DNA from 3 places in the Bradyrhizobium sp. Pha-3 genome. Region 2 is predicted to be linked to each of the others. Evidence: predicted binding sites of a transcription regulator. Region 2 holds the regulator's gene; each other region holds the start of a gene.

Region 1 (4,337 bases), 4.3 Mb from region 2:
CCCGTCCTATCAGCACGCCAAGGTCAGCGATGTGCGCGACCTGTTCGCCTATCTGAAGACCTTGCCGCCGGTCGCCGGCAAGGTGCGCGACCACGATTTGCCGTTTCCGTTCAACATCAGGCGCAATGTCGGCGTCTGGAAATTCCTGTTCATGAACGGCAAGCCGTTCATCGCGGATGCAAGCCGCTCCGCGCATTGGTATCGCGGCGCCTATCTCGTCAACAGCTTCGGCCATTGCGCCGAGTGCCACAGCCCGCGCAATGTCCTCGGCGGCATCGTCACCGCGCAGCGCTTCGCCGGTGGTCCGAATCCGGAGGGCGAAGGCTGGGTGCCCAACATCACGCCGAGGGGGATCTCGGACTGGAGTGTGAAGGATATCGCCTATTTCCTCGAGAGCGGCCAGACGCCGGACGGCGATAGCGCGGGCGGATCCATGGTGCGCGTGATCCGCAATACCTCGCAACTCTCGTCGTCCGACCGCGATGCGATCGCCGAGTACATCAAGTCGCTGCCGCCGGTCGAGGGACCGCCGAAGCCGGTGAAGAAGGAGAAGGAGTCAGCGGGATGAGCTTTGCTTGAACCGGCTCGCCGCGGTTTCGGTTCACCTCTCCCAAGGAAAGGTGAACTTTCGACGCCGTTCAAGCTCGACCTGATCTCATCATGCGCTCGTGGGCGCGATCTACTTCGCGCCGAACGCCTTGAAGGTGATGATGGTGAGAGTGTCCTGGATGCCCGGGATCACCTGAACCTTCTCGTTTATGAAATGGCCGATGTCGGTGTCGTGGTCGACGTAGAACTTGACCAGGAGGTCGTAGTTGCCCGCGGTGGAATAGATCTCGGACGCAATCTCGGCCTCCGCCAGCGCGTTGGCGACGGTGTAGGACTGGCCGAGCTTGCATTTGATCTGGACGAAGAAAGGAACCATCAAAGTCGTCTCCGGGGATTTCCGCGACTATAGGCCAAAAACGGGCGGCCAAGGCAAGGGGACAAGAAGGGGCAAGGCAGCGTCAAGGCAAGGCCAACCCGCGGTAAAGTCAGGCGAACTTGCCGTCGATCCGCGGCCGGGCTAGGACAGGCCATGGTCTTGTTCGCGATGGTCGCATTCGTATCAACCGCCGGTGCAGCACGATGACGCCGGTCGCGCTCACCATTGCCGGCTCGGACTCCTCGGGCGGGGCGGGCATCCAGGCCGACCTCAAGAGCTTTGCCGCGCTCGGGGTCTATGGCGCCTCCGCGATCACGGCGCTGACCGCGCAGAACACCACGGGGGTCAGCGGCATCCATCCGGTGCCCGCTTCATTCGTCACCGCCCAGATCGATGCGGTGTTCTCCGACCTTGAGGTCGGCGCGGTCAAGATCGGCATGGTGGCACAGGCCGAGACGATCGCGGCGATCGCCGATGGGCTGAGGCGCTGGGCGCCGGGCCATGTCGTGCTCGATCCGGTGATGGTCGCAACCTCGGGCGATCGGCTGCTTGCCGCCGAGGCGGTCGATGCGCTGAAGACCCTGCTGTTTCCGCTGGCCTCGCTGATCACGCCGAACCTGCCGGAAGCGGCGGCGCTGCTCAACGAGTCGGTCGCCTCAAGCGAGGCCGACGTCGAGCGACAAGGCAAGCGATTGCTGGCGATGGGATGTCGCGCGGTGCTGGTCAAGGGCGGCCACGGCCACGGCACCGACAGCATCGACTATCTGATCGACGCCGAGCGCAGCATCGCGCTGGCTGCGCCGCGCATTGCGACCGCCAATACGCATGGCACCGGCTGCTCGCTGTCCTCGGCAATCGCAGCAGGGCTCGCGAAGGGCGAGAGCATGGAGACCTCCGTGCGCAACGCCAAGGCCTGGATCACCGAAGCAATCGCCGCTGCCGATCGTTTTGCCGTCGGCCACGGCCACGGGCCGGTGCATCACTTTCACAAATATTATTGAGGCTCTTGTAGCCCGGATGGAGCGCAGCGAAATCCGGGGCTTTCCGCGGATGCAGGACCCCGGATTGCGCTTCGCTTCATCCGGGCTACGCATTCATCGCCGCTTCGAATTCGCGTCGTTCCATCGCGCTACGCAGGCAACACAACGCCTCTTCCACACAGCCGCGACCGCCGATGTCGCCAGATTGTCGCACGCTGCTGTTATCCGCAGGGCAGGGGCGTGCTGCTGATTCTCGTTAACTGTTTGCGGGGCCTTGGGTCGCGGGGATCGTCATCGCCTTGTCACAGGAATCTGTTAGGTGCACAGGCATGGGAAGTGACTCCTTGAGTGAAGAAAGTCCCGAGCGGCACTTTCGCACTTTGTTTATCTCCGATGTCCATCTCGGAGCCCGTGGTTCGCAAGCCGACCGCCTGCTGGACTTCCTCCGCTCTCACGATGCCGACACGATCTACCTCGTTGGTGATATCGTCGACGGCTGGGCGCTGAAGTCGAACTGGTACTGGCCGCAGACCCATAACGATTTTGTGCAGAAGATGCTGCGCAAGGCGCGCAAGGGCGCCAAGGTGATCTACGTCCCGGGCAACCACGACGAGTTCCTGCGCAAATATTACGGCACGCATTTCGGCGGCATCGACGTGGTGGAGAACACCGTTCACACCGGCGCGGACGGCAAGCGCTACCTCGTGATCCACGGCGACATTTTCGATCTCGTGGTGCAGAACGCGCGCTGGCTCGCCCATCTCGGCGACAAGGCCTACGACCTCGCTATCCAGATGAATCGCTTCGTCAACTTCTTCCGCAAGATGTTCGGCGTGCCGTACTGGTCGCTGTCGCAATGGGCCAAGCTGAAGGTCAAGAAGGCGGTGAACTATATCGGCGCGTTCGAGGCGACGCTTGCCGGCGAGGCGCGGCGCCACGGCTGCGACGGCGTGATTTGCGGCCACATCCACTACGCGACGATTCATGACGAGCACGGCATCCGCTACATGAATTGCGGCGATTGGGTGGAGAGCTGCACAGCGCTCGCCGAGCATGAGGACGGCCATTTCGAGATCATCACCTGGACCGATCCGGTGCGCCGGATCGCGCCGGTTCCGCGAGTGACGGCACGCGCTGCATGACGCATATCCTGGTCGCGACCGATGCGTGGCATCCCCAGGTCAACGGGGTTGTCCGCACGCTGACCATGATGGCACAGGCGGCGAAATCGCTCGGCGTCGAGGTGAGCTTCCTGACGCCGGACGAGTTCCGCACCTTCGCGATGCCGAGCTATCGCGATCTGAGGCTGGCGCTGCCCTACCGGGCCAAGGTCGCAAGTCTGATCGAGGCGGCGAGGCCCGACAGCATCCATATCGCGACCGAGGGCCCGATCGGGCTTGCGGTGCGCCGCTATTGCCGCAAGCGCGGCCTGCCGTTCACGACGAGCTTCCATACCCGCTTCCCCGAATACGTCTCGGCGCGGACGCCTGTCCCGGAAGCCTGGGTGTGGCGCGCATTGCGCTGGTTCCACAGGCCGAGCCGGGCGGTAATGGCGGCGACCCCGGCGCTGGCGGCCGAATTGCGTCAGCGCGGCTTCCGCAACGTGGTGCTGTGGTCGCGCGGCGTCGATACCGCGCTGTTCCATCCGCGCGACGTCGATCTATGCCTGCCGCAGCCGGTCTATCTCAGCGTCGGCCGGGTGGCGGTGGAGAAGAACCTGGAGGCCTTCCTCGATCTCGATTTGCCGGGAACCAAGGTCGTGGTCGGCGACGGCCCGGCGCGGGCGGCGCTGGAGCGGAAATATCCGGACGCCTTGTTCCTCGGCGCCCGCCACGGAGAAGAATTGGCTGAGATCTATGCCGCGGCCGATGTGTTCGTTTTCCCGAGCCGGACCGATACGTTCGGTCTGGTGCTGCTTGAAGCGTTGGCGAGCGGCCTGCCGGTTGCCGCTTTTCCGGTCACCGGTCCCCGCGACGTGATCGGCGCGGCGCCGGTCGGTGTGCTCGACGAGGATCTGCGCCATGCCTGCCTCGAGGCGCTCGGCATCTCGCGGCAGGCCTGCGTCGATTTCGCCGCGCTCCACACCTGGCAGGCGTCGGCTCGGGTGTTCATCGACCGTTGCATGAACGTCCGTCCCGCGCCGCCGGATGGCGAGGGGGAGGCGTTCGAATTTGGTGCCGAAGAGCACCATTTCGCCGTCCTGCCGACACCTCAGCCGAACTCACGCTAGTTGGGTCACACTAAAGCGTCTTGCCCGCCAGCCCGTCGCCGCGATACAAATCGCGAATGACGGACACCGTTCTCAATCCACCCGTCGCTGCCGCGGACATCGATGCCGCCGCAAGGGTGGTCGCGCCGTTCGCGGTGCGCACGCCGCTCCTGACCTTCCCCGTTCTCAACGAACGCGTCGGCAGCCAGGTCTTCCTCAAGCC
Region 2 (4,337 bases):
TCGCCACGAAGTGGCCTTCCTGCAATGCGAAACGAGCGCAATCCGGAGCATTCCGGTGCGGTGGAAAAGCCTCATCGCAATGCTTAACTGTGTGGGAACATGTGGACGCACGGCCGCGGACTCTTGCGCCAGAGTCACGCCATATTGTAGCGTTTGGCCTGTCGGGTACGACATCTCGTGCGGCAGTACTGGACCCTCTAAGTAGCCTTCGTATCGCGCGTAAACGTTCGGGCGCAAGACCGCGCCCGGCGAGGGCTAAGGGATTCTGGCCGCAGGGATATTTGTCCAGATTGGCTCGCAGCGCCGCTCCAATGATTGGCCGGCGCTACGCGAAGGGAAGAATGCGATGACTGTATTGACCTGGTCCGACGATCGCGTCGAGCAGCTGAAGAAGCTCTGGGAGTCCGGCCTGTCGGCCAGCCAGATCGCGGCGGAACTTGGCAATGTGACGCGAAACGCCGTGATCGGCAAAGTGCATCGGCTCGGCCTCTCTGGCCGCGCCAAGGCACCCTCCACGGCCGCGCCGCGGCAGCGCAAGGCCCGCCCCGCCCAGCACATGATGCGGGTGGCGCGCCCGGTCTCGCGCGGCAACACCGCGCTGGCGCACGCCTTCGAGGTCGAGATGGAGCCCGATCCGATCTCCTACGACAATGTGGTGCCGATGAGCCAGCGGCTGTCGCTGCTCGAGCTCAACGAGGCCACCTGTCACTGGCCGGTCGGCGATCCCTCGAGCCCGGAGTTCTTCTTCTGCGGCGGCAAGGCGCTCGCCGGCCTGCCCTATTGCGCGCATCACTCGCGCGTCGCCTACCAGCCCGCCGCCGATCGCCGCCGGCCTTCGGCGAAGCCGCAGATCAAGTGAGCACTCGGGAAACTACGGACGAACTCAAAAACAAATCCCCGCGAAAGCGGGGATTTTTTTGTGGCGCGTAGCCCGTTACATCACCGCCGTCGTCCCGGCGCAGGCCGGGACCCATACGCCGCGGCCGGCGCAATCGGCAAGCGGCCAGACGGCTTTCTAACAACACCCATTCGTGGTTATGGGTCCCGGCTCTCGCCGGGACGACGCCATGTTACGGCTTGCGATGGCCACACGCCCGTTACGGCTGCGGCTCGGCCTTGGCGAAGCGGTCGTCGAGCGCGTAGCCGGCGCCGCGCACGGTGCGGATCGGATCCTGCTCGCGGCCGGGATTGAGCAGCTTGCGCAGGCGGCCGATATGCACGTCGACGGTGCGTTCATCGATGTAGATGTCGCGGCCCCAGACACTGTCGAGCAGCTGCTCGCGGCTGAACACGCGGCCGGGATGCTCGAGGAAGAATTCAAGCAGGCGATACTCGGTCGGCCCGAGATCGATCGGGCGGCCCGAGCGCGCCACGCGGCGCTTCTCGCGGTCGAGTTCGATGTCGCCATAAGTCAGCACGGTCGCAAGCCGCTCGGGGCTCGCGCGGCGCAAGAGGCCCTTCACCCGCGCCAGCAGCTCCGGCACCGAGAACGGCTTGACGATGTAATCGTCGGCGCCGGTGGCAAGCCCGCGCACGCGCTCGCTTTCCTCGCCGCGCGCGGTCAGCATGATGATCGGAAGCTGCTTGGTCTCGGGCCGCGCCCGCAGGCGGCGGCACAGCTCGATGCCGGACAGGCCCGGCAGCATCCAGTCGAGCACCACGAGGTCGGGAACGCGCTCCTTCAGCCTCGTGTCGGCATCGTCGCCGCGCCCCACCGTCTCGACATCGTAGCCTTCCGCATCGAGGTTGTAGCGCAACAGCGTCGTCAGCGCTTCCTCGTCTTCGACTACCAGAATGCGTGCGCTCATCGGTTTAAGTTCTTTCTCTGTGGTGATCCGTTGCCCAGACGCAAACCGAAACGCTTACTTCCTTGAACATAGTTCCCGCGGAAACGATTTGTCGCGAGGATCGTCCAGTTTCACTCTTGCCGGTTCCGCGCTTGCCGATCATGCCTCAGTTGCCCGGCACCGCGGTGGCAAAAGTGGTCATGTCCCCCTTCGGGCGCTTGTCGGTGATCTGCTGGCCCTCGATCATGTAGAACACGGTCTCTGCGATATTGGTGGCGTGATCGCCGATCCGCTCGATGTTCTTGGCGCAGAACATCAGATGGATGCAGAACGAGATGTTGCGCGGATCTTCCATCATGTAGGTGAGCAGTTCGCGGAACAGCGAGGTGCAGATCGCATCGACCTCCTCGTCGCCCTTCCAGACGTTCATCGCCGCCGGCAGGTCGTGCGCGGCATAGGCGTCGAGCACCGACTTGACCTGCGACAGCACGAGGTCGGTCATGTGCTCGAGGCCGCGGATCAGCTTCAGCGGCTGGAAATCGCTCTCCAGCGCCGCGACGCGCTTGCCCATGTTCTTGGCGAGGTCGCCGATCCGCTCGAGGTCGGTGGCGACGCGCATCGCGCTGACGATCTCACGCAGGTCGATCGCCATCGGCTGGCGGCGCGCGATCGTCAGCACCGCGCGCTCTTCGATGTTGCGCTGCAGATTGTCGATCTCGATGTCGGCGGCGACCACGCGCTTGCCGAGCGCGACGTCGCGACGGATCAGCGCGTCGACCGACTCGGTAATCATCCGTTCGACCAGGCCGCCCATCTCGGCGACCAGGCGGGTCAACTCCTGCAGGTCGCTGTCGAATGCCTTGGCGGTATGTTCAGAAGCCATCGCTTGTCTCCCTCAACCATGATCCCGGGGATTATGGTTTCGTTTCCTGAATTTTAGCATGACCTGATTGGAAAACCGGTTTCCACCTTTTCGGATCATGCCCGGTCAACCGAACCGGCCGGTGATGTAGTCCTGGGTGCGCCGATCGCTCGGTGAGGTGAATATCTTGTTGGTGTCATCGAACTCGATCAGCTCGCCGAGATACATGAAGGCGGTCTTGTCGGAGACGCGCGCCGCCTGCTGCATGTTGTGGGTGACGATCGCGATCGTGTAGTCCTCGGAGAGCTCCTGGATCAGCTCCTCGACCTTGGCGGTCGAGATCGGGTCGAGCGCCGAGCACGGCTCGTCGAACAGGATCACCTCGGGGCGCACCGCCACGGTGCGTGCGATGCACAGGCGCTGCTGCTGGCCGCCGGAGAGCGACAGGCCGGAGGCGTTCAGCTTGTCCTTGACCTCGTTCCACAGCGCGCCGCCGCGCAGCGCCTTCTCGACCCGGTCGTCCATCTCGGACTTCGAGATCTTCTCGTAGAGGCGGATGCCGAAGGCGATGTTCTCGTAGATCGTCATCGGGAACGGCGTCGGCTTCTGGAACACCATGCCGACCCGCGCGCGCAGCAAGTTGAGGTCGAGCTTGGGGTCGAGAATGTTGGTCTGGTCCAGCATCAGCTGGCCGACCGCGCGCTGGCCCGGATAGAGGTCGTACATCCGGTTAAAGATGCGCAGCAGGGTCGACTTGCCGCAGCCGGACGGGCCGATGAACGCCGTGACGCGGTTGGTGCCGAGCGTCAGGTTGATGTTCTTCAGCGCGTGGTGCTCGCCGTAGTAGAAGTTGAGGTTGCGCACCGTGACTTTCGGCGGCGCTTCCGGCAGCGGAACCTGGGGAACGTGGCCCGCGGCAGTCGTGGAGACGGAAAGCTCGGTCATTTTGCGGCCCTTTCGGCACCAAGGATACGCGCGCCGATATTCAACGCGAGCACGGTGAATGTGATGAGCAGCGCACCGCTCCACGCCAGCTCTTTCCAGTAGGCGTAGGGGCTCTGCACGAAGTTGTTGATGGTCACCGGCAGGTTGGCCATCGTCTTGGTCAGATCCAGGCTGAAGAACTGGTTCGACAGCGCGGTGAACAGCAGCGGCGCGGTCTCACCGGCGACACGGGCGGTCGCCAGCAGCACGCCGGTGATCAGACCCGATCGCGCCGCACGATAGGCGATCCGCTTGATCACCAGCGAACGCGGCAGGCCAAGCGCGGAGGCGGCCTCGCGCAGCGGATTGGGCACCAAGAGCAGCATGTCCTCGGTGGTGCGCAGCACGACCGGGATCACGATCACCGCGAGCGCGAGACTGCCTGCGATCGCCGAGAAGCCGCGCATCGGCACCACCACCGCACCATAGATGAACAGGCCGATGATGATCGAGGGCGCGCTGAGCAGGATGTCGTTGATGAAGCGGATCACCGAGGTCAGCTTGTCGTGCTTGCCGTATTCGGCGAGGTAGGTGCCGGCGAACAGGCCGAGCGGCGCGCCGATGCCGACGCCGATCACCGTCATGATGAGCGAGCCGACGATGGCGTTGAGCAGGCCGCCTTCGGTCGAGCCGGGCGGCGGCGTGTTTTGCGTGAACAGCTGCACGCTGAGGCCGGCGATGCCGTTATAGAGCAGCGTGATCAG
Region 3 (4,337 bases), 880 kb from region 2:
GACAATCTGTCGCTGTCGGACCGCCGTGCGCAATCCGCCGCCGAGCTCTTGACGCAGCAGTTCGGTGTGCCGGCGGAGAACCTGACCTCGCAGGGTTACGGCTCGCAATATCTGAAGGAGCAGACCGACGGGCCGAGCCGCATCAACCGGCGCGTCACCGTCCGCCGCATCACCCCGCTGCTCAACGGCGGCACCGCCTCCGCCGCCCCGCCGCGCTGAGCCGGCGCGACATCACGCGACGAAATGGCCGGGAGCGATCCCGGCCATTTTTGTTTCTTCTCCTTCCCCCTGAAAGGGGGAAGATCGGGATGGGGGTCAGCCGCAGGCAACACTGTTTGCGGAGAGAGTAGATCCCCACCCGCTTTGCTCTGGCGAGCAAAGCGACCTCCCCTTTTCAAGGGGAGGTTGGAGAAGTGTCGCCCCCGCAAGCGGGAGAGGTACAGCGGGCCTGCTGATCGACCCAATCTCATCATTCGTTACTTCCCCGCCCCCAGTCCCAGTGCCTCGACCATCACGCGGAATACCTCGGTGTTGTCCATCGAGCCGTGGACGCGCTCGCTGCCCGGGCCGGTCGCGGTGAGGATGACGTCCTCGCCGGAATGCACGCTGGCGCCGATCATCGCCGGCAGATTGCCGAAGCGCAGCACGACGCCGGGGACATCCTTGTACTTGTCATTGGCCTTGAACGTGTCGGGCTGGTCGCCCTTCACGGTCGGCTCGTTCGGATCGTCGAGTTTCGGGCGGAACGTCTCGTAGTGATCCGGCAGGCTGGCCGAGAAGATCGCAAGCCGCCGGCTGACATCGACGCGTGACGGATAACCTTCGGCGTCCGGCGCCGGATAATTCGGGAACCCGGCCTTCTCGTAGACGCCGACGCGCTCGCGCAGCGGCACATTGGGTGACGCCGCCATGTCGTCATTGATGGTGCCGACCAGGCTGTTCGGATGGTTGTGGTCGGCCACAACCAGGATCAGCGTGTCGTCGTTGCGCGCTTTCGCCCAGTCCTTTGCGAGCCGCACCGCATTGTCGAGCATGATGGTGTCGTAGACTGCGCGCTCCATGTCGAGCAGATGGGCGTATTTGTCGATCAGGCCGGACTCGACCATCAGGAAGAAGCCGGCATCGTGCTTCGACAGCAGCGTGAGCGCCGCCTGGACCTGCTCGGTCAGGTCAGGCTGCTCGGGGAATTTCCTGACGCCGCCGCCCTTCAGGAACTTGCGGTCGAGCGCGCCGTCCATGTTGCCGGCGGCGAACAGGCCGAGCAGTTGGCGGGTGTCCGGTTTGGCCGCGAGCGCGGCGAGCTCGCCTGCGGTGGTCGCGACCGGATAGCCGGCGTCGCGGAAGCGCGCGAGATAGTCGATATCGTCCTTGCGTTTCGACCTGGACGTGGATTGCGGCAGGAAGTTCGCGGAGCCGCCGCCCATCAGCACGTCGGGCTTCGCGTCGAAATATTGCGCGACGATCGCGTCATAGGCGGCGCGGCGGCGGGTATGCGCAACCATCGCCGCCGGCGTCGCATCCTCGACCTCGGTGTTGGTGACGATGCCGACCGCGAGGCCCGCCCGGCGCTTGGCGAGGCTCGCGATGGTCTCGACCCTGGGATCGTCGAGCGGATCGGGCGTGCGATCGGCGTAGACGCCGAGCGCATTGACCGCGGCCTTGTGGCCTGTGGCGTAAGCGCTCGCGGCGTTCGCCGAATCGGTGATGATCGAGTCCGAGCCCGCGGTCGCGACCAGCGCCATATGCGGCATGTCGTCGATCGCGAGCTTGCCGCCGCTTTTGCCCTCCGCAATCCCCTTGGAAAGGATTCGCGCGGCAGTGCGATGCGACGGCGACATCCCGTCCCCGATGAACAGGATCACGTTCCTGGCCTTGCGTGCCCCGGTGTCGTAGACGGTCCAGGTCACCGTCCGGCTCTGCGTGCCGTCGCTGACTTCGACGGCGACCTGCCCGGGCTTGGCGAGCGAGACATCGCGCAGCAACAGCGCCGACTGCTCCCGGCCGGCCTCGCGCGCGGTGAATGTGCCGCCCTGGCCGAACACCGCGGCATAATCCGCGCCGTTCAGCGTGACCTTGAGCTTGGCTTGATCGACCAGCCCCGGAAGCTCGACCTTGAAGTCGAATTTGGCGCCGACGAGGATATCGGCGCGATCGATCGGATAGATCGTCTGGGCGAACACCGGCGCTGCCGACAACGCCAGCGTGGCGGCCATACCGGCAACTTGCTTGATCATGATCGATGCTCCGCCCTTGCGCATCATGCGCATCGGAGCGGAGGCTAGTTGCGGCGGATGACGGCGCAATGAGGCGCGCCGGGGCGTATTGCCGCAAGGCCGGCGTGATTTCAGCGCGCCATCTGCTGCGGATCGTAGAAGAAGCGCTCCTCGACCAGCTCCTCGCCGCGCCAGGTCTGCCAGGCGACCTCCTCCATGCTGCGCACCTTGCCGTCCTTGGCCGTGAATTCGAACCGCCAGCAGATCGCCGAATGATCGCCGTCGAGCAGGAGCGGCCCGAGCCGCGTGGTCTTGACGCCGGCGACCGCGGCCAGCACCGCCGCCTCGCGCGCTGCCAGCGCCTCGCGGCCGACCCGCCATTCGCCGTCATTCTCCTGGGTGCGGGCATCGTCTGAATAGAAGTTCCTGATCGCGCCGACATGGTCGTTGGATTCCACCGCGTCAGCGAAGGCTTGCAACGTCCTGAGCGAGGGCATGGGCACTCTCCATTTACCGACTTATAGTCGGTATTTATCGACCAAGAGTCGGTAAGTCAATTGGCTTGCGCCTGGAACTGGGATAGAGATGCGCCATGGCAACCCAGGCCGAGCGGCGCGAGAAAACCAGAGCCGCCATCGTCAAGGCAGCGCGGCTCATTTTTGGCGAGCGCGGCTTTGCCGCTGCGACGATGGACGACATCGCCGCTGGAGCGCGCGTCGCCAAGGGCGCGGTCTATCATCACTTCGCAACCAAGGAGGCGGTGTTCGAGGCGGTGTTCGAGCAGGTCTCGATCGACCTCGTCGCCGATCTCGATCGCATCTCGCGCGCCGAGAACGATCCGCTGGCGGCGATGGCGGCGGGCACGCAGGGCTATTTCGCGGCGTGCTCGAAAGGCCCGACCGGCCAGATCATCTTGCGCGATGGTCCCGCCGTGCTCGGCTGGGAACGCTGGCGCGAGATCGACGCCAAACATTTCGGCGGCAAGTTTCCACGCGCGCTGGCTGCTGCGATGGATGCCGGCGTGATCGCCAGGCAACCGATCGAGCCGCTGGCGCGGCTGCTGCTCGGCGCGGTGACGGAAGCCGCGGTTGCGGTCTCCGCGGGGCCGGACATCGGCAAGACCGGCACCGATTACGCGCGCGCGTTCCGCTCGCTGCTGGATGCGCTCAGGGTGAAGTAGGCCGATATCCATCCCCGGGTCGTCCCTGCGAAAGCAGGGACCCATAACCACAGGGAGGAGTCGTGGAAACGCGCTGGAGCACCAGCGTGCTTCATAACCACGGCCGGTGGTTATGGGTCCCGGGTCGCGCTTCGCTTGCCCGGGACGACGAGGCGAGAGAGTGCCGCCTCAATCCTTGTCGTTCTCGAGCTGGAAAATCTGCGGGCCTTCGCCGCTCGAGATGAGGCCGGTCTTGTGGTAGAGGCCGAGCTTGGCGCGGGTGTCTGATATGTCGAGGTTGCGCATCGTCAGCTGGCCGATGCGGTCGGCCGGCGTGAAGGCGGCGTCCTCGACCTTCTCCATGCTGAGCCGTTCCGGCGCATAGGTAAGGTTCGGGCTCTCGGTGTTGAGGATGGAGTAGTCGTTGCCGCGGCGCAGTTCGAGCGTCACCTCGCCGGTGACGGCACGTGCCACCCAGCGCTGCGCGGTCTCGCGCAGCATCAAGGCCTGCGAATCGAACCAGCGGCCCTGATAGAGCAGGCGGCCGAGCCGCATGCCGCTGATGCGGTACTGCTCGATCGTATCCTCGTTATGAATGCCGGTGACGAGACGCTCATAGGCGATGTGCAGCAGCGCCATGCCCGGCGCCTCGTAGATGCCGCGGCTCTTCGCTTCGATGATCCGGTTCTCGATCTGGTCGCTCATGCCAAGGCCGTGGCGGCCGCCGATCACATTGGCTTCCAGGAACAGCGCGACCGGGTCGGCGAACGTCTTGCCGTTCAGTGCGACCGGCTGGCCTTCCTCGAACCGCACCACGACCTTCTCGGCCTTGACGTCGCAATCGGCGCGCCAGAACGGCACGCCCATGATCGGATTGACGATGGTGATGCCGCTCGCAAGACTCTCGAGATCCTTGGCCTCATGCGTCGCGCCGAGCAGATTGCTGTCGGTCGAATAGGCCTTCT

The links. The regulator PhoB, encoded in region 2, activates phosphate uptake and scavenging genes when phosphate is short. The targets are predictions, from matches to a motif close to TGTCATNNANCTGTCAT.
Region 1: the regulator PhoB is predicted to act here: its motif matches at 2,195-2,211, upstream of ACE10X_RS28840 (UDP-2,3-diacylglucosamine diphosphatase).
Region 3: the regulator PhoB is predicted to act here: its motif matches at 2,292-2,308, upstream of ACE10X_RS00675 (alkaline phosphatase).

What each region holds. Positions count from the first base shown of each region.
Region 1 is NZ_CP170151.1:6,053,994-6,058,330, reverse strand. It holds gene ACE10X_RS28855 (cytochrome c) at 1-568, shown strand, start outside; gene ACE10X_RS28850 (Lrp/AsnC ligand binding domain-containing protein) at 680-925, opposite strand; gene thiD (bifunctional hydroxymethylpyrimidine kinase/phosphomethylpyrimidine kinase) at 1,129-1,926, shown strand; gene ACE10X_RS28840 (UDP-2,3-diacylglucosamine diphosphatase) at 2,235-3,047, shown strand; gene ACE10X_RS28835 (glycosyltransferase family 1 protein) at 3,044-4,135, shown strand; gene ACE10X_RS28830 (threonine/serine dehydratase) at 4,192-4,337, shown strand, end outside.
Region 2 is NZ_CP170151.1:1,014,810-1,019,146, reverse strand. It holds gene ACE10X_RS04825 (GcrA family cell cycle regulator) at 347-859, shown strand; gene phoB (phosphate regulon transcriptional regulator PhoB) at 1,098-1,808, opposite strand; gene phoU (phosphate signaling complex protein PhoU) at 1,954-2,670, opposite strand; gene pstB (phosphate ABC transporter ATP-binding protein PstB) at 2,776-3,594, opposite strand; gene pstA (phosphate ABC transporter permease PstA) at 3,591-4,337, opposite strand, start outside.
Region 3 is NZ_CP170151.1:136,814-141,150, reverse strand. It holds gene ACE10X_RS00680 (OmpA family protein) at 1-219, shown strand, start outside; gene ACE10X_RS00675 (alkaline phosphatase) at 477-2,234, opposite strand; gene ACE10X_RS00670 (polyketide cyclase) at 2,345-2,710, opposite strand; gene ACE10X_RS00665 (TetR/AcrR family transcriptional regulator) at 2,806-3,393, shown strand; gene argG (argininosuccinate synthase) at 3,562-4,337, opposite strand, start outside.